Regions from separate parts of the Streptomyces tritici genome, predicted to be linked through region 1. Evidence: riboswitches for the same ligand, from Rfam matches in the RefSeq annotation. Region 1 holds a riboswitch; each other region holds the start of a gene.
What was found. A riboswitch is a leader RNA that binds a small molecule or an ion and turns the genes downstream of it on or off. The one in region 1 is predicted to bind cyclic di-AMP.
Positions count from the first base shown of each region.

Region 2: another riboswitch for cyclic di-AMP. It lies ahead of ACNJ93_RS12410 (transglycosylase family protein); the one in region 1 lies ahead of ACNJ93_RS08470 (LysM peptidoglycan-binding domain-containing protein).
Region 3: another riboswitch for cyclic di-AMP. It lies ahead of ACNJ93_RS14865 (M23 family metallopeptidase); the one in region 1 lies ahead of ACNJ93_RS08470 (LysM peptidoglycan-binding domain-containing protein).

Region 1 is NZ_CP183183.1:1,829,067-1,835,137, forward strand. It holds gene map (type I methionyl aminopeptidase) at 1-231, shown strand, start outside; gene ACNJ93_RS08460 (heme oxygenase (biliverdin-producing)) at 346-996, shown strand; gene ACNJ93_RS08465 (acyltransferase family protein) at 1,007-2,308, opposite strand; cyclic di-AMP (ydaO/yuaA leader) riboswitch at 2,657-2,843, shown strand; gene ACNJ93_RS08470 (LysM peptidoglycan-binding domain-containing protein) at 2,847-3,680, shown strand; gene ACNJ93_RS08475 (PhzF family phenazine biosynthesis protein) at 3,862-4,560, opposite strand; gene ACNJ93_RS08480 (hypothetical protein) at 4,541-5,419, opposite strand; gene ACNJ93_RS08485 (hypothetical protein) at 5,559-6,071, shown strand, end outside.
Region 2 is NZ_CP183183.1:2,705,029-2,711,099, reverse strand. It holds gene ACNJ93_RS12435 (GtrA family protein) at 1-373, shown strand, start outside; gene ACNJ93_RS12430 (SurA N-terminal domain-containing protein) at 432-1,100, shown strand; gene ACNJ93_RS12425 (nucleoside triphosphate pyrophosphohydrolase) at 1,121-2,086, shown strand; gene ACNJ93_RS12420 (cytochrome P450 family protein) at 2,096-3,337, shown strand; gene ACNJ93_RS12415 (transglycosylase family protein) at 3,450-4,433, shown strand; cyclic di-AMP (ydaO/yuaA leader) riboswitch at 4,709-4,881, shown strand; gene ACNJ93_RS12410 (transglycosylase family protein) at 4,885-5,568, shown strand; gene eno (phosphopyruvate hydratase) at 5,876-6,071, shown strand, end outside.
Region 3 is NZ_CP183183.1:3,239,643-3,245,713, forward strand. It holds gene lhgO (L-2-hydroxyglutarate oxidase) at 1-794, shown strand, start outside; gene trmB (tRNA (guanosine(46)-N7)-methyltransferase TrmB) at 989-1,708, shown strand; gene ACNJ93_RS14860 (PrsW family intramembrane metalloprotease) at 1,802-3,100, shown strand; gene ACNJ93_RS14865 (M23 family metallopeptidase) at 3,107-4,153, opposite strand; cyclic di-AMP (ydaO/yuaA leader) riboswitch at 4,165-4,298, opposite strand; gene ACNJ93_RS14870 (PP2C family protein-serine/threonine phosphatase) at 4,534-5,691, opposite strand; tRNA gene ACNJ93_RS14875 (tRNA-Met) at 5,900-5,973, opposite strand; gene ACNJ93_RS14880 (rhodanese-like domain-containing protein) at 6,059-6,071, opposite strand, start outside.

The DNA.
Region 1 (6,071 bases):
TCCTTCCATTCCGGTCTGATCGTCCCGCACTACGACTCGCCCCACCACACGACGGTGATCCAGCCCGGCATGACGTTCACCATCGAGCCGATGCTGACCCTCGGCACGCACGAGTACGACATGTGGGACGACGGCTGGACGGTGGTCACGAAGGACCGCAAGCGGACCGCCCAGTTCGAGCACACCCTCGTGGTCACGGACGGCGGGGCCGAGATTCTCACGTTGCCGTAGGCCCTCCGCGGGGTAGCGTCTTTACCGACAGGCCGTCGGGAACCGGTTGACTTAGGTAAGCCTAAGGAGCAGGATCGGACCGGTTCCCGTCCCGATCGGTCCCGGAGGCATGCCTTGACCACGCCCTTCTCCACGCTGATCCGCACCGCGTCGCAGGCGCAGCACACCGAGGCCGAGTCGTCGGGCTTCATGACCGACCTCCTCGGCGGCCGCCTCGGCGTCGACGCGTACGCGCGCTACACCGAGCAGCTCTGGTTCGTGTACCGCGCGCTGGAGGAGGGCGCCGAGACGCTGCGCACCGACCCGGTCGCCGGGCCGTTCATACGGCCGGAGCTGTTCCGCACGGCCGCCCTCGAGCGCGACCTCACGCACCTGCGCGGGCCGGACTGGCGGGCCGGCGTCTCCCCGCTGCCGTCCACCGCCGCGTACGCCGACCGCGTCGCAGCCTGCGCCCGTGACTGGCCCGCGGGGTACGTGGCCCACCACTACACCCGCTACCTCGGGGACCTCTCGGGCGGCCAGATCATCCGCGACCGCGCCGAGCGCACCTGGGGCTTCGCCCGCAAGGGCGACGGCGTCCGCTTCTACGTCTTCGAGGACATCGCCAACCCGGCGGCCTTCAAGCGCGGTTACCGCGAGCTGCTGGACGCCGTGAACGCGGACGACCTGGAGCGGCAGCGGATCGTCGACGAGTGCAAGCGCGCCTTCGACCACAACGGGGCGATGTTCCGCGAGCTGGCGGCCGAGTTCCCGCTGAGCGCGTAGGACCGCCTGGTCACGCCCGTCCCGCCCGTCCCGCCCGTCCCGCCCGTTCCACCAGGAGCCAGCCGGCGAGCGCCATGGCGACCGCCGCCGGGGCGCTCACGCGCACGGCCACCAGCAGGGCGGTACGGCCCTCCAGGAGGCCGCCGAAGCCGACCATCGACAGGCCGAGGACGCCGAACAGCGCGAGGGTGATGCCGAGCGCCGCCACCGGGCCGCCGGCGCCGCTGGCCGGCGCGGCGGGCGCCGGGCGCTCGAAGCGGCGGAAGACGGCGACGAGCAGGGCCGTGAGGGCGGCGGCCGCCGCGAGCCGCAGGGGCGCCTGGGCCCACCAGGCGGCCGTCGCCGGCTCGGGGAGCCCGCGGCCGAGGGCGAGCAGAGCCCCGTACACGCCGAGCATCGCCGTCAGGTGCCACAGGAACGCGGTCATGGCGATGCCGTTCGCCGCGACGACCTTGTGCCAGACGCCCGCCCGCGCCACGAGCCGGGTGCCGGGCCCCCGCAGCAGCTCGACCGCGCCGACGAGCCACAGGCCGTGACAGAGCAGGGCCAGCGTGGGCGGGGCCATGTTGGAGACCTTCTCGCCGGGCATCCCGACCATCGACAGCGGGTACGGGCCGAAGGCCACCAGCAGGCCCGCGCCCGCCAGGCCGGCGGCGGCGAGCGCGCCCGGCAGCCGGAGCATCCCGTCGGCGCGCAGGAAGCCGAGCTGATGCACCGCCAGCCAGACGAACGCGAAGTTCAGGAACTCCACGTACGGCACGTCCGCCGCGAACCGCAGCGCGTCCACCGCGGCCGCCGCGGCGACCAGCGCGCCGAACGCGCCCCAGCCGTACCGCTCGTGGAGCTTCAGGAGCGGCGGGGTGAGGGCGACCATCGCCAGGTAGATGCCGATGAACCACAGCGGCTGGGCGACGAGTCGCAGCGCGACGCCCGTCAGGCCCCGGTCCGCGCCGAGGAGTTGGACGGCGAGCGCGAGCGCGCCCCACACCGCGACGAACACCATCGTGGGCCGCAGCAGCCGCTGCAGCCGGGCCCGCAGGAACGCCGCGTACCGCGGGCGGGAGCGGTGGGCGAGGGCGTGCGCGAAGCCGCCGACGAAGAAGAAGACCGGCATGACCTGGAACACCCAGGTCACGACCTGGAGTTCGGGGACGACGGCCAGCAGGTTGCCGATCGCGCCGTCCGCCGTGACGGCGGCCATCAGCCAGTGCCCGAGCACCACGACGCCGAGTGAGGCGACCCGCAGCAGGTCGACGTACCGGTCCCGTGTCGCCGGCGTGCGGTCGGCGAGTTCGCGCGCGCTGATTCCCATGCGGACACCGTGCCGGGCGGCGGCCGTCGGGCGGCAGCGCTCGGGTACTCATCCCGCGCCTGAGTACGCCCCCCAATTCGCCCAAACCGACCCAAGAGCCTCCTAGGCCCCTAATGCCTTCTCTTCGGTCTTTTATCAACTCCCTTTTCCTTTTCGGTCATACCGATTCCGCTCCCCGTGATGTCCGTCACGTGACGGAACCCCGCCCTCCGGCCGAAACGTCCTCAGCACCCCGCACCACAAGGAAGTTCGCTCCCGGCGCGTCCCGAAATCGTTGATCCATTTCATGGGGCCGGGAAATACGCGTCTTGTTTCGCGTCGCATTTCTCGCCTACGTTCGCGTCGACCCCGGACGGACCGCCGAATCCTGCCACCGTCCGGAAATCCACCGAGCACGCACCCGTCGGCAGGAGCGGGGGACCCACGAATGCGCCGGCACGGAATTCCGCGACGGCTTGGGGTGAAGCCGCCGCGTGCGGCCGGGCAGCTCCAGCCCGAACCCGACAGCTCACCCCGAAGGCGCCGGAGAGGAACGACCATGCCCGCATCCGGTAAGCACCGCCGTCCCAAGCGACGTCCCCTGAGCCGTGGCATCGCCATGGCCGGCACCGGCGGCGCCGCGCTCGCGCTGCCGCTGATCCCGACCGGCGCCCAGGCCGCGCCGCAGGCAGCGTCCCAGCAGACCCCCGCGCACACGGCCGCGGCCGGCGCCGCGGTCGAAAAGATCACGACCGCCGTGAAGCCGAATTCCGCGCCGAAGACGTACACCGTCGTCCGCGGCGATTCCCTTTCGGTGATCGCGGACGAGCAGAACATCTCCGGGGGCTGGAAGAGCCTCTACCGCGCCAATCGGAGTGCCGTGGGTGACGATCCGTCACTCATTCACCCGGGCCTGCGCCTTTCCCTCACCGGAAAGAAGGCCGCCGCCCCCGCCAAGGAGAAGTCCGCTCCCGCCAAGGCCGAGCGCGCCAGCCGCTCCGCCGAGCGGACCGCGCCGAAGGCCGCCCCGGCCCAGGCCGCCCCCGCGAAGGCCGCCGCGCCCAAGACGTACGCGAACAACCTCGACGGCTGGATCCGCGAAGCCCTCGACGTCATGGCCCAGCACGGCATCCCGGGCTCGTACGACGGCATCCACCGCAACATCCTGCGCGAGTCCTCCGGCAACCCGCTGGCCATCAACAACTGGGACTCCAACGCGGCCGCCGGCACCCCGTCCAAGGGCCTGCTCCAGGTGATCGACCCGACGTTCCGGGCCTACCACGTGCCCGGCACGTCCATGGACCCGTTCGACCCGGTCGCCAACATCACCGCCGCCTGCAACTACGCGGCGGACCGGTACGGCTCCATCGACAACGTCTTCGGGGCGTACTAGGGGGTGTCTTGTCGATCAGGCCGGATCAGCGAGCGGCGTCTGGTGCCGTGCATCGCAAGGCGGAGGAGGGAGGCGACGCAGCGCGTCGGCGACCGACGACAACGCGGCGAGGCGCGGTGCCAGACGTCGGGAGCCCGGCTTGATCGACGAGACACCCCCTAGGCCCTGAGGGGCTCCGGGCTCAGACGGTCAGGGTGCGCTCCAGGCGCACCCTGCCGCCGAGCTCGATGATCCCGTCCGGGCCCGGGGCGGTCAGGATCTGCGAGCCCAGGCCCTGCGTGATGTTCAGGGCCCGGCCCAGCGCGGCCGTGAGCAGCAGCGCGGCCGCGCCGGTCGCCTCGTCCTCGTCGATCCCGTCGCCGCGGCCCGGGAAGGCACGGGCGCGGATGCGGCCGGCGGCCTCCTCCTCCCAGGCCCAGGCGTAGATCCACTCCCCCGGCTCGGGGACGGCCAGCGCGTCGACCTCGCGCGCCGAGCCGTACTGCCGCAGGGTGCGCGGCGGGGCCCACTCCGCGCGGGCCTCGATCCAGGTGAACTCGCCGTCGCCGCGGACCCACACCTCGCCGGCCGGCGGGTGGACGACCTCCAGGTCGAGCAGCCAGGCCGCGCCGACGACCGGGTGCCCCGCGAACGGCAGCCGCACGCCGGGGGTGTAGATGTCGACCGCCCCGCGCTCGGGGTCGTCCACGAACACCGTCTCGCTGAAGCCGAGTTCCTTGGCCAGCGCCTGCCGGGACGCCTCGTCGGGGTGGCCGCGCCCGTCGCGCACCACGCCGAGGGCGTTGCCGTACCGGCCGTCGCCCGCGCAGAAGACGCGCAGGACGTCGACGTCCGTGGCGCGCCCGTCGGGACCGGGCCGGCTATGAGCGGTCGTGTTCATGGCGGAATTCAAGCATCAGCGCGTCCCATTCCGCCGCTCCACCGGGAACCGGCCACGCCGCGGTGCGCTTCCGGTCGTACGGCAGGCCCGCCGCCGTCCGCGCCAGCGCCTCCACCGCCCAGCGGCGCTGCGGCTCCTTGGCCGGGTCGTCGCCGAGGCCCGCCAGGAGCCGTTCGTGCCACGCGACGACCCGGTCGAGCACCTCCCGCTGCTCCTCCTCGTCCTCGCCGCGCGTGAGCACCACCGATTCCGGCTCGCGGTCCTCGGCCAGCGCCGCCACGGCCCGGTCGTGGCCGTCGAGGATCACCCAGCCGTCGAAGGCGGACACCCACCACAGCAGCACGGGCGGCAGGACGCCCTCCCGGGCCCGGCGGCGGTACGCCTTGACGCGCGGCGCGTCGGGGGCGGAGAGCGGGCGCAGCGGGACGACGCCGTTCCAGCCGGCGTTCCAGTCGAGGTACGCCTCGGGCCAGGTGCGGGCCAGTTCGTGGCGCCAGGCGCCGTACGGGAGGGTGGGGCGCTCCGCGAGCAGCCAGCGGCCGTCGTGCAGCGGCCCCTCCGCCGCGTCGCCGAGCAGCCCCGCGTACCGGTGGCGCCAGTCGGGGCCGCGGCGGGACGCGTCGGCGCTCAGCGGCGGCAGCGGCGAGCGGTGGCCCGGCCCCAGGCGCAGCGCCACTCCCCCGCGGTCCGGGTCGACCCGGCCGAGCAGCAGGACCCGGCCGCCCTGGCGCAGCAGCAGTCGCCGCCCGTCGGTCATCTCCATCCGCAGCGGCGGCGGTCCGGGCCGGCCGGTCACGGTCAGCGCGAGCGCTCCGGGCAGGGTCTCCCGGAGGATCCGCGCGGCATGGGGGTCGCTCATGGGCCGCACGCTAACAGCGCCGGCCCGACGGGTCCTCAGGTCACGGTGTGGACGCACTGTCCGGTCCCGGCACTCGCGGGGTGCGCGGCCCCGGTAGGGTTCGGACGTCCGGTGCGGGTGGAGGAGCAGAAGGCAACCGATGAGAAGGCGGAGGCCGGCGACGGCGGTCGTGGCGACGACGGTGCTGGCGCTGACGGCGAGCGGCTGCGTGACGGTGCACGGCGAGCTGGAGCTCGTGCCGGCGGTGACGACGACGGAGGCCGAGCAGGCCCTGAAGGACTTCACCGCGGCGTACAACGCGGCCGACAAGGCCTACGACCCGGCCCTCGACGCCGGCCGCGTCACCGGGCCGCTGGGCGCGATCAACCAGGCGGGCCTGAAGGCCCGTTCGGTCACGAGCCCCGGGGGCAATCCGAAGCACAAGCCGCTGGAGCTGACGGACGCGAAGTTCGTCATCCCGAAGAAGGCGGGCTGGCCGCGCTGGTTCGTGGCGGACACCGACGCCAACCGGGACCGCGGCGCGCAGCGCGCGGACGACCGCTGGCTGCTGGTGTTCGTGCGCAACGGGGCCGAGCAGCTGTGGGAGGTCGCGCACCTGGCGATCCTGTCGCCGGACGAGGTCCCGGTCTTCAAGAAGAAGGACGGGTACGCG
Region 2 (6,071 bases), 880 kb from region 1:
GGTGAACACGGGCACGTACTACGGCCTGTACCTGCTGTTCGGGCTGAGGCTGCCGTACCTGGCCGCGCACGTGCTGGCGTTCCTGCTGTCCATGGTCGGCTCGTTCTTCCTGACCTCGTACTTCACGTACCGCACCCGGCCGACCTGGCGGAAGTTCCTGCTCTTCCCGCTCACCAACGCGGCGAACTTCGTGATCACGACGGCCGGCGTCTACGTCCTGGTGGACCTGGCGGGCCTGTCCGCCACGTACGCGCCGCTCGTCGCGGCCGCGGCGGCGATCCCCGTGACGTTTCTGCTCTCTCGAACGATCATGCTGGGACCCGACACCACCCGAACGCGCGAGTCGTTGGTCGAGACAGTCGCGACGAAGTAGTGGCCCAGGCCATCGCGACTCCTTAACATCGATCACCGCAAGGTCGAAATTCGTATCGATGACGAACGACCCACGCCGGGAGGCTCCTTTGCACCGCCGCACTGCGCTCTCCGTCTCCGCCGCGCTCCTCGCCGCGGCCCCGCTCCTCACCGCCTGCGGCGCCGACGCGCACCCAGGCGCGGCGGCCGTCGTCGGGGGCCAGCGGATCGAGGTCGCCAGCCTCCAGGCGCAGGTGCGCGACGTGCGGGCCGCCCAGCAGGCCTCGCCGCAGGCCGCGCAGCTGATCCAGGCCACCGGCGACCTCAGCCGCGAGAAGCTGAACGGCATGATCTTCGACCGGATCGTGGACCGGGTCGCCGAGAACCACGGGGTGAGCGCGAACCGCGCCGAGATCCAGCGGACCCGCGCCCAGGCGGCCGCGCAGGCCGGCGGCGAGGAGCGGCTCGCCGCGATGCTGCTCCAGCAGCAGGGCATCGCGCCGGACCAGATCGACGCGGCGGTCCGCCGCCAGATCCTGATGAACAAGGTCGCCGAGAAGATCGGCGCGGCGAACACCCCCGAGGGCAACAAGAAGCTGACGGAGGTGTTCACGGCGGCGTCGAAGGAACTGTCGATCGACGTGAACCCGCGGTACGGGACCTGGGACGACGCCAAGATCCAGCTCGGCACGTACAAGGCGCCCTGGATCCGCCCGGTGACCCAGGACGCCCCCGCGATCCAGTCCTGAGCGCGCGGTAGGTTCGAGGGGTGAACGCTGAGAGCCCCGGTCGCATCGTCCTGCTCACCGCCAGCCACCGCGTGGCCCCCGGACTGCTGTCCTGGCCCGCGTGGCAGACGCTGCACGCCGCGGACCGGGTGCTGTGCGCCGACGAGCGCCACCCCCAGCTGCCGTACCTGCGCGAGGCGGGGGTCGCCGTGGAGCACGCCCGCCCGGCCGCGCAGGAGCTGGTGGACGCCTGCGCCGGGGGCCGTACGGTCGTGGTGCTGGCGTCCGGCGAGGGCGACCAGCCGCTGACCGACGGGCTCGCCCGGCTCGCCGGCTCCGGCCGGGTCGCCATGCCCGACCTGGAACTGCTGCCCGGCTCGTACGATCTGCCGGGCGCGCGGCTGCTCGACCTGGTGCAGGTGATGGACCGGATCCGCCGCTCGTGCCCGTGGTCCTCGCGGCAGACCCACGAGGGCCTGGCGAAGTACGGCATCGAGGAGGCGTACGAGCTGGTCGAGGCGATCGAGGACGGCGACCGCGACGAGCTGCGCGAGGAGCTCGGCGACGTGCTGCTGCAGGTCGTCTTCCACGCCCGGATCGCGGAGGAGTACGAGGACGCCGAGGAGGCGTTCTCGATCGACGACGTCGCCGGGACGATCGTGGAGAAGCTGATCCACCGCCACCCGCACGTCTTCGGCGACGCGCACGCGGAGACGCCGGAGGACGTCAAGGAGCACTGGCTGCGGACGAAGGCGATCGAGAAGCAGCGCGAGTCCGTCACCGACGGCGTGCCGCTCGGCCAGCCCGGTCTCGCCCTGGCCGCGAAGCTGGCCGGCCGGGTCCGTACGGCGGGCCTGGACGTGCCGCTGCCGTCCGGCGAGGGCATCGGCTACGAGCTGCTGGCCCTGGCGGTCCGGGCCGAGGCCGAGGGCGTCGACCCGGAGGCCGCGCTGCGCGCCGCCGGCCGCGCGTACCGCGACGCGATCCGGGCGGCCGAGCAGAGGTAACGTCGCAGGGTGAGTCAGAGCCCCGCCCCGGAACTCTTCACCTGGGAGTTCGCCACCGACCCGTACCCCGCCTACGCCTGGCTGCGCGAGCACGCGCCGGTGCACCGGGCGACGCTGCCGAGCGGCGTGGAGGCGTGGCTCGTGACGCGGTACGGGGACGCGCGGCAGGCGCTGGCCGACCAGCGGCTGTCGAAGAACCCGGCGCATCACGACGAGCCCGCGCACGCCAAGGGCAAGACCGGCATTCCGGGCGAGCGCAAGGCCGAGCTGATGACGCATCTGCTCAACATCGACCCGCCGGACCACACGCGGCTGCGCCGGCTGGTCTCGAAGGCGTTCACCCCGCGCCGCGTCGCGGAGTTCGCGCCGCGGGTGCAGGAGCTGACCGACCGGCTCATCGACGGCTTCGCCGCGAAGGGCGAGGCGGACCTCATCCACGAGTTCGCCTTTCCGCTGCCCATCTACGCGATCTGCGACCTGCTCGGCGTGCCCCGTGAGGACCAGGACGACTTCCGGGACTGGGCCGGGATGATGATCCGGCACGGGGGCGGGCCGCGCGGGGGAGTGGCGCGCTCGGTGAAGAAGATGCGCGGCTACCTCGCCGAGCTGATCCACCGCAAGCGTCTCGAACCGGGCGACGACCTGATCTCCGGGCTCATCCGCGCCTCGGACCACGGCGAGCACCTGACGGAGAACGAGGCCGCGGCGATGGCCTTCATCCTGCTCTTCGCCGGTTTCGAGACCACCGTGAACCTCATCGGCAACGGCGTGTACGCGCTGCTGCGCAACCCCGGCCAGCGGCTGCGGCTCCAGGAGTCGCTCGCCGCCGGGGAGACGGGGCTGCTCGCCACCGGCGTGGAGGAGCTGCTGCGGTACGACGGGCCGGTGGAGCTGGCGACCTGGCGGTTCGCCACCGAGCCGCTGACCCTCGGCGGTCAGGAGATCCGGCCCGGCGACCCGGTCCTCGTGGTGCTCGCGGCCGCCGACCGGGACCCGGAGCGCTTCGCCGAGCCCGATGTGCTCGACCTGTCGCGGCGCGACAACCAGCACCTCGGGTACGGGCACGGGATCCACTACTGCCTGGGCGCGCCGCTCGCCCGCCTGGAGGGGCAGACGGCGCTGGCCACGCTGCTGACGCGCCTGCCGGATCTGCGACTTGGCGTGGATCCGGCCGAACTGCGCTGGCGGGGAGGGCTCATCATGCGGGGTCTGCGCACGCTTCCGGTGGCGTTCACCCCCGAGCGGAGCTGACGACGCGTCAAGAATGTGATCTTCGCGTGATCCCCGCTGCATCGACTTGTGACTCACGTTCGAATGCCGCTACGTTCACCGTCGTCTCAGCAGTCACGCGAAAGGCAACCGCATGCGTTCCGGGAACGGACGGCACCGCCGTCCCCGTCAGGCCCCCGCTCTCGTCGTCGCCGCAGGGGTGACGGGATCCGCCCTGGCCCTTCCTCTGCTCGCCGCGGGCTCCGCCTCCGCCGCCGACGAGGCCACCTGGGACCGGGTCGCCGAGTGCGAGTCCGGCGGGCTGTGGAGCGCCGACTTCGGCAACGGGCTCTACGGCGGGCTGCAGTTCACCCAGGAGACCTGGGACGCCTACGGCGGCACCCAGTACGCGGCGCGCCCGGACCTCGCCAGCCGCGCCCAGCAGATCGCGGTCGCCGAGAAGGCGCTCGCCGCGCAGGGCGCGAAGACCTGGGCCACCTGCGCCGCCATCGTCGGCCTGAAGGACGACGGGACGCTGAAGCCGCCCACGAGCCCCTCCGGCGGCCTGCTGCCCACCGCTCCGGCGACTCCCGCCGCTCCGTCCGCCACGCCCGATGCGACCGCGAATCCGGACGCCCGGGACGAGGCCGGGACGGGGCCGGAGACGCCCGATGCGTCCCTTCTGCCCGACGCGTCCGCGCAGCCGGACGCGAGCACCACGCCGACCGCTCCCGGCGCGCCCGCCGGGGCGCCGGACGCCTCCGCCACTCCCGTCGGCCCCGGCACCGGCAAGCACCGCGGCGAGGCCGCGACCGAGAGCCCGGACGATTCGGGCAAGGGGGCCGAATCGGGGCGTCATGCCGCGCCGGCTGACGAGGCGACACGGGATGCGAGCCGCCCCGACCTCGACGAAACGTCCGGTACGGGTGCGGACTCGGCCGAAACGCCCACAGGTGAGGAGTCGGACACTTCGGGCGAGTACACCGTCCGGCCCGGCGACAATCTCTCCCAGATCGCGGCCGCTCATGAGCTCGACGGGGGCTGGCGCGCCCTCTATGAGGCCAACAAGGAGACCGTGGGAGCCGATCCGGACCTCATCCTCCCTGGCCAGGACCTGGAACTGACGGGCCGGAAGTAGCGGGGAGCGCGGGCGGTTCGGGGTTGTATGTCCGGTTCTGTGCAAGTGAGACATGAGTCTCTTCGCCCCAACTGACCCCGGACGCCCGCAAACTTTGCTTCCGTCACGTCTCACCAGCGCAAACGCCTCCGGCAACTGGTCCTGTAAGGGCGTTTTTTCCCCGATGCGGCTCTTTGAACTTCCGGCGGGTCTGTGTCTACGGTCGGGACCGCTCGCCACCGCGGGCCCCGCCGACCGGTACGCCGAGTCCTGCCGCCGGCCGTCGGGAACAGTCGTCGCGTCATGCGCCGAAGGCAGGAGCGGGGGACCCAAGGTTTGCGCCGGTCCCGGCCGTCAGTGACGGCCGATCGACCGGCTCGGGGTGAAGCCGCGTGCAAGGACACGCGGCCGGGCAACTCTTCCGGCCCGAACCCGACAGCTCACCTCGCAGGCGTCGGTGAGGAGTACTTCCATGCTGCTTTCCAGCAAGGGCAAGCACCGCCGTACGTCCAAGGCCGCCCGTGCCCTCGCGCTCGCCGGCGTCGCCGGTGTCGCGGTCGCCGCGCCGCTGATGACCGCGGGCACCGCCTCCGCCGCCACCGCCGCCGAGTGGGACCGCGTCGCCCAGTGCGAGTCCGGCGGCGACTGGTCCATCAACACCGGCAACGGCTACTACGGCGGCCTGCAGTTCTCCGCCTCCACGTGGGCCGCGTACGGCGGCACCGCCTACGCCCCGACCGCGAACCTGGCCACCAAGGCCCAGCAGATCGAGATCGCCGAGAAGGTCCTGGCCGGCCAGGGCAAGGGCGCGTGGCCGAGCTGCGGCGTGGGCCTGTCCAACGCCGCGTACACCGGCGGCGCCGCCGAGCAGCCCCAGCCGGAGCGCAAGGCCGAGCAGCCGACCACCCGCAGCGAGCAGCGCACCGCGCCGAAGCCCGCCGCGAAGAAGGCCGAGGCCAAGACCGTCACCACCCCGACCGGCAAGAAGGTCAAGAAGGGCGACGGCGAGTACAAGGTCGTCGCCGGCGACACCCTGAGCAAGATCGCCGCCGCCCAGAAGGTCAAGGGCGGCTGGGAGAAGCTCTTCGAGCTGAACAAGGACGTCGTCGAGGACGCCGACCTGATCTACCCGGGCCAGCAGCTCCACCTGAAGTGAGCCCGGCGGCACGGGTGGGTCCGGCGGCCCACCCGTGCCGTGCGACCCTCCCGCGGTGACCACCCCGGTCCGGCGTGCGACTCCCCCCGTGCACGCCGGGCCGGGGTCCGCCCGTTCCCGGCCCGGTGAGCCCCCGCGAGAGTTACCGACGGGTAGTACGAGGGGTTTCGCCCCGGGATGCCCGCGCTCGGGTCCTTTTTCGTCCCAGGAGGCGGGCACCGACTGGCCGCGCACCCCGAGGCGGTTAGGCTCTTGCCGCAAGGCCAAGCAGACCCTGCACCTTTCTCGCGTAACTTCCCAGAAGGAGATGCTCGTGCCGTCCATCGACGTCGTCGTAGCCCGGGAAATCCTGGACTCCCGAGGCAACCCCACGGTCGAGGTCGAGGTCGGCCTCGACGACGGCAGCACCGGCCGTGCTGCCGTTCCCTCCGGTGCCTCCACCGGTGCGTTCGAGGCCCTGGAGCTCCGCGACGGTGACAAGAGCCGTTACGGCGGCAAGGGCG
Region 3 (6,071 bases), 1.4 Mb from region 1:
GCGGCATCGCGGCGATCCACGTCGGGACCACCGGGGTCTGCGACTACGGGGCGGTCGCGGCGCAGCTCGCCGAGGAGGCGGGCGCGGCCGGGGCGGACGTGCTGTACGGCGCGGAGGTCGTCGCGGTCGACCGGCGGCCGTGGGGCGTGGCGGTCCGCACGGCGGACGGGCGGATCGTGCGGGGGCGGGTCCTGGTGAACTGCGCGGGCCTGCACTGCGACCGGGTGGCCCGGCTCGCCGGCGACGACCCGGGGATGCGGATCGTGCCCTTCCGGGGCGAGTACTACGAGCTGACGCGGCCCTCGCTGGTACGGGGACTGGTGTACCCGGTCCCGGACCCGGCGTTCCCCTTCCTCGGGGTGCATCTGACGCGGGGCGTCGACGGAGGCGTCCACGTCGGGCCGAACGCGGTGCCGGCGCTGGCGCGCGAGGGGTACGGGTGGACGACGGTCCGCCCCGGCGACGTGGCCGCGACGCTGGCATGGCCGGGCTCCTGGCAGATCGCGCGGCAGCACTGGCGGTACGGGGCGGGCGAGCTGCACCGCTCGCTGTCGAAGCGGGCCTTCACGGAGGCGGTGCGGCGGCTGCTCCCCTCGGTGGAGGAGGCCGACCTGCGGCCCGCGCCCGCGGGCGTCCGCGCCCAGGCGGTCCTGCGGGACGGCACCCTGGCGGACGACTTCCTGATCCAGGAGGCCCCCCGGACGGTCCACGTCCTGAACGCCCCCTCGCCGGCGGCGACGGCGTCCCTGCCGATCGGCCGCGAGATCGCCCGGCGCGCGCTCGACCTGCTCTGACCGGACCGGCACGGACCGGAGCTGCGTCGGCCGGACCTGCTCAGGCCGGTCTGCTCCGACCCGCCGGGCCCGGCCGCCGCTCCTCTGATCCGCAGCTCCGCGCGGAAACGGGCTCCCGCCGCCGGGCACGTAAAATTGGGGGCACTGTGTCTGAGATCCGTGAAACCTCCGCCCCCGCCCGCCGCGGCAGCCGCATGTTCGCGCCCGGGGAAGGGCCCTCGCCCGATCCCGCCGGCTCACACCACGAGCGGCGGATCCGGAGTTTCCAGCCGCGCCGCAGCCGGGTGACCGCCGGCCAGGCCGAGGCCCTGCTCAAGCGGTGGCCCGACTGGGGCCTCGACATCGACGGGCACAGCGTCCTCGACCTCGACGCGATGTTCGGCGGCCGGCCCGTCGTCCTGGAGATCGGGTTCGGCATGGGCGAGGCCACCGCGCAGATGGCCGCCGCCGACCCCGGCACCGGCATCCTCGCCGTCGACGTCCACACCCCCGGCCAGGGCAACCTCCTCGGCCTCGCCGACCGCAACGGCCTGGACAACGTCCGTGTCGCCAACGGCGACGCGATCATCCTGCTCCGCGAGATGCTCACGCCCGACGCCCTCGACGGCGTCCGCGTCTACTTCCCGGACCCCTGGCCCAAGAAGCGCCACCACAAGCGCCGTCTGATCCAGCCGGAGTTCCTGAGCCTCGTCGCGACCCGGATGAAGCCCGGCGCGATCCTGCACTGCGCCACCGACTGGGAGCCGTACGCCGAGCAGATGCTCGAGGTGCTCACCGCGCACCCCGACTTCGAGAACACCGCCGAGGACGGCGGCTTCGCCCCCCGGCCCGCGTTCCGCCCGCTGACCCGCTTCGAGGGCCAGGGCCTCGACAAGGGCCACCGGGTGCATGATCTTCTTTTTCGCAGGAAGTAGCCCCCGCCCCGCGGCTACGGTCGGAGCGTGCCGAATCACCTCGCGCCACCTCATGACCCCGCGCCGACGCGGCCTGCCGCGTCGCACCACCCCGTGCCGACCGCCGACGCCGACGCCCCGCCCGCCGCTCCGGGCGACCGCGCCCAGTGGCGCTACCGTCCGCGGCGGCTGCTCCGGCACCGCCGGGCCCTGCGCGCCGCCGCCGTCTTCGGCGTGCTCGCGCTCTGCGGCCTGGTGCTCCTGGTCGTGCTCCGCGAGAAGACCGGCACCGAGGGCTTCCTCGTCGGCCTCGGCCTGGCGGTGCTCCCGGTCCCGCTGCTGCTGGCCGCGTTCCGCTGGCTCGACCGGGTCGACCCGGGCCCCTGGAAGAACCTGATCTTCGCGTTCGCCTGGGGCGCGGGCGCCGCCGCGCTCATGGCGTTCACCGCCAACACCTTCGCGCTCCGCTGGATCGCCGGCGCGACCGCCACCACCGACCCCGACGACCTGCTCAGCCTCGGCGCGACCTACGTGGCCCCGGTCGTCGAGGAGAGCGTCAAGGCCGGGGCCCTGCTTCTGCTCTTCCTGTTCCGCCGCCCGCGCGTCACCGGCCTCGTCGACGGCGTCGTGGTCGCCGGATTCACCGCGACCGGCTTCGCGTTCACCGAGAACGTCCTGTATCTCGGCAACGCCTTCGGCGAGGACCTGGCGACCGGCGCGGGCGTCCTCGGCTCGAAGACCGTGATGACCTTCTTCGGCCGGATCGTGCTGACGCCGTTCGCCCATCCGCTGTTCACCGTGTGCACCGGCATCGGCTTCGGGCTCGCCGCCGCCACCGCCCGCCGGCACCGGGTCCGCCGCGTCCTGCTGCCGCTCGGCGGGCTGCTGCTGGCGATGGGGGTGCACGCGCTGTGGAACGGCTCGGCCGTCCGCAGCCCGCTGGGCTTCCTCGCCGTGTACGGGGCGTTCATGGTGCCGGCCTTCGCCCTGCTGACCTGGCTCGCGATCTGGAGCCGGCAGCGCGAGCTGCGCACGATATCCGGGCGGCTCCCGGCGTACGCGGCGGCCGGCTGGCTCGCCCCCGCCGAGCCGCTGGCACTGTCCTCGATGCGGGCCCGCGCCGTGGCCCGCTCGTACGCCTCCGCCGCGTACGGCGCCGCCGCGGGGCGCGCGGTGCACGAGTACGAGGTCTTCGCGACGAGCCTGGCGTTCCTGCGGGACCGGGCCCACCGCGGCACGGCGGAGCCGGACTTCGCCGCGCGGGAGCAGGAGCTGCTGCACCACCTGTGGCAGCGGAAGGCGTTCGCCTCGCCGGCGCTCACGTACGCGGCGGGCGCCACGGGCCGGCTCCGGCCGGTGCCGCCGCCCCCGCCGCACCGCGACTACACGGGCCCGAATCCGTACCGGGCCTGAGCCGCGTCAGACGTTCTGGCCGTGCTCCCGCAGCCAGGCGGCCGGGTCGATGCCCGCGCCGCTCGCGGTGTGGACCTCCAGGTGGAGGTGGGGGCCGGTCACGTTGCCGGTCGCGCCGACGCGGCCGATCGTGTCGCCGGTGCCCACGCTCTGCCCCGCGCTCACGGTCATCGAGGACAGGTGGGCGTACCAGACCTCGGTGCCGTCCTCCAGCTCCAGGACGATCCGGTAGCCGTACGAGCCGGACCAGCCGGCCGACTTGATGGTGCCGCCGTGGACGGCCTTCACCGGGGTGCCGGTGGGCGCGGCGAAGTCGAGGCCGGTGTGGTAGCCGGAGGACCACATGGAGCCGGCCTGGCCGTACTCGGAGGTGATCGTGTACGAGGAGGTGGGCAGCGCGTAGCTGGCGGCGAGGGCCGCGATGCGGGCCGCCTCCGCCTTGGCCGCGGCCTCCGCCTCGGCCTTGCGCTTCGCTTCCTCGGCGGCCTTCGCCTCGGCCGCGGCCGCGGTCTGCTGGGCCTTCGCCTCGGCGGCGGCCTTCTCGGCGGCGGCCTTCTCGGCGGCCGCCTTGGCCTGGGCCTCCGCGGTCGCCTGCTGCTGCTCGGCCTGCTGGAGGATGCGGGCGCGCAGGGCCTCGCCCGCGTCGGCGCCGCTCTGGGAGCCGTCGGCGGCGAGGGCCACGGAGGACTGGGTGAGCGGCTCGACGCCGTCGTTGACGGCGGCGGGCTCGTCGGCGATGAGGTCGCCCACGCCGGGCAGGTCCGCGGCGGCGGGCAGGTTCATGTCCGGCAGCGAGATGGCGACCGGGGGCTTCTCCTTGGCCGTGGCCAGGCCGCCCGCGCCGACCGCCGCGATGACGCCGACGCCGAGGACGGTGGAACTGCGGGCGATGCTGCGCTGCTTGACGACACGGTGCCGGCCGCGGGCCGGGCGGAGCACGTCCTCGCCGGGGTTCCACTCCTCCCCTTCGCCTCCCCCACCGACGGCCGGGACGCCGGCCGCGGGGCCGTACACGTCGAAATGGGTCTGGGGGACAGCAGGGTTGGACGCCACGGAGGCGTACTCCTTTCCTTCCTTCTCGCCTACCGGGTTAGCTGACGGGTTCGGAGCAGGAAGGTCTCCTACGGGTCGGGTGCGACCCGATTCACCCCAAGTGGTGGTTCCCCGGTTCCCTTGCGGGATTCGGCGCACGCGCACGGTGCCGACTCTTGCGACGGCTGGGACGACCGCGCTGCGTTATCGAACGTTAATAGACACGGGGGTCCGATTCCAAGCTGTTCCTCTTGATCGTTCCGCCCCTTGGCCTGGACTTAATCCTCCAGAACAGGGTGGAAACGGGCGAGTTGGCCCCGCGTCGGCGACCGCCGGCCGGATCCACGCGAAGTGACGCCCCGTCAGTCGTTATCTCTCCGAGATCCCGCGACTACCCATCGTCACGGCACCACCGGCATCGTCCGCCGTCGCTCCGGCTGGCCCTCCGCCGGCCGGCTCACCGCCAGCAGCGCCATGTCGTCCGTCGACCCGCCCCCGGTGTACCGGCGCACGTCGTCGACCAGTGCGTCCAGGAGCTCCCCGGGCCCCGGGAAGATCCGGCCGGAGAGCCGCTCCCCCGGCGCGTAGAAGGCGCCGTGCTCGTCGCGCGCCTCGGAGAGGCCGTCCGTGTAGAAGAGCAGCGTCGCGCCGGGCGGGTACGGCCAGTCGTCCACCCGGTCCGGCCAGGCGCCCAGGTCGCCCATGCCCAGCGGCAGCGCCGCCTGGCTCGGCGTCAGCCGCTCCAGCCCTCCGTCGACGTGCAGCAGCAGCGGCTCCGGATGGCCCCGGTTGACGATCCGCACCCGCTCCCGGCCGCCCGGGATCTCGGCGAGCACGGCGGTCGTGAAGCCCTCGAAGGCGTCCAGGCTGCCGCGCCGCCTGCCCTCCCGGGCCAGCGCCCGCTCCAGCCGCTGCGCCACGCCCTCCAGCGCGGCCTCCTGCTCGGCCGCCTCCCGGAACGCGCCGATGACCACCGCCACCGCCTCCACCGCGTCCAGCCCCTTGCCGCGGACGTCGCCGACCACCAGCCGCACCCCGTACGGGGTGTCCTGGACCGCGAACAGGTCGCCGCCGATGAACGCGTCCGCCTGCGCCGCCTCGTACCGCGCCGCCACGTGCAGCGCGCCGATCCGCTCGGCGGGGGTGGGCAGCACGGCCTTCTGCGCCGCCTCGGCGATCACCCGCGCGGACGCCAGCCGCTCGCCGCTGCGCTGCACCGCCCGGTTGATGAGCAGCGCGAAGGCGGAGACCGTCAGGACGGTCAGGTTCTCGGTGATGGCGGGAACGTCGCCGGCCGTGTCGTTGTACCAGTGCAGTCCGAAGCTGGCGAGCACCGCGACGACGACGGTCAGCAGGGTCAGCCGGAAGGAGAACAGCGGCGCGGCGATCAGCGGGGCGGCCGAGTACAGCGGGGCCGCGGTGTACTCGGGCGGCGTGGACAGGTCGAAGGCCGCGCCGCCGAGGATGACGAGCGCGGGCAGGGCGCGGACGAAGCGTCGCTGAACCGGCGAGAGCCTCGCCTCGCCGTTCTTCCCTCCGCCCGCCGATCGTCGCCCCACCTGTGGTCTCCTGCCGGTCCGCCCGAGCCGCGGACGGTGCTCCGCCCCATCCAGGCTGGCCGCAGCCGCGCCCCGCGGCGACCCGCCGTCGGCCGTCCGGGGGACGGGGCCGCTCGCGAGGGCCTGTGACTTGCGGGGGCCGGGGCAGCCGAGGGCCGGGCATGCGCGAAGGCCCGGATCCTTGATGGATCCGAGCCTTCGTCTTCAGTAGCGGGGACAGGATTTGAACCTGCGACCTCTGGGTTATGAGCCCAGCGAGCTACCGAGCTGCTCCACCCCGCGTCGGTGAACCCAACAGTACGTCATCGCGGACAGCATCGGAAATCGCTTTTCGCCACAGGGGCGTGACCCTGGTCTCACCCGCCGTTCAGCAGCCGCAG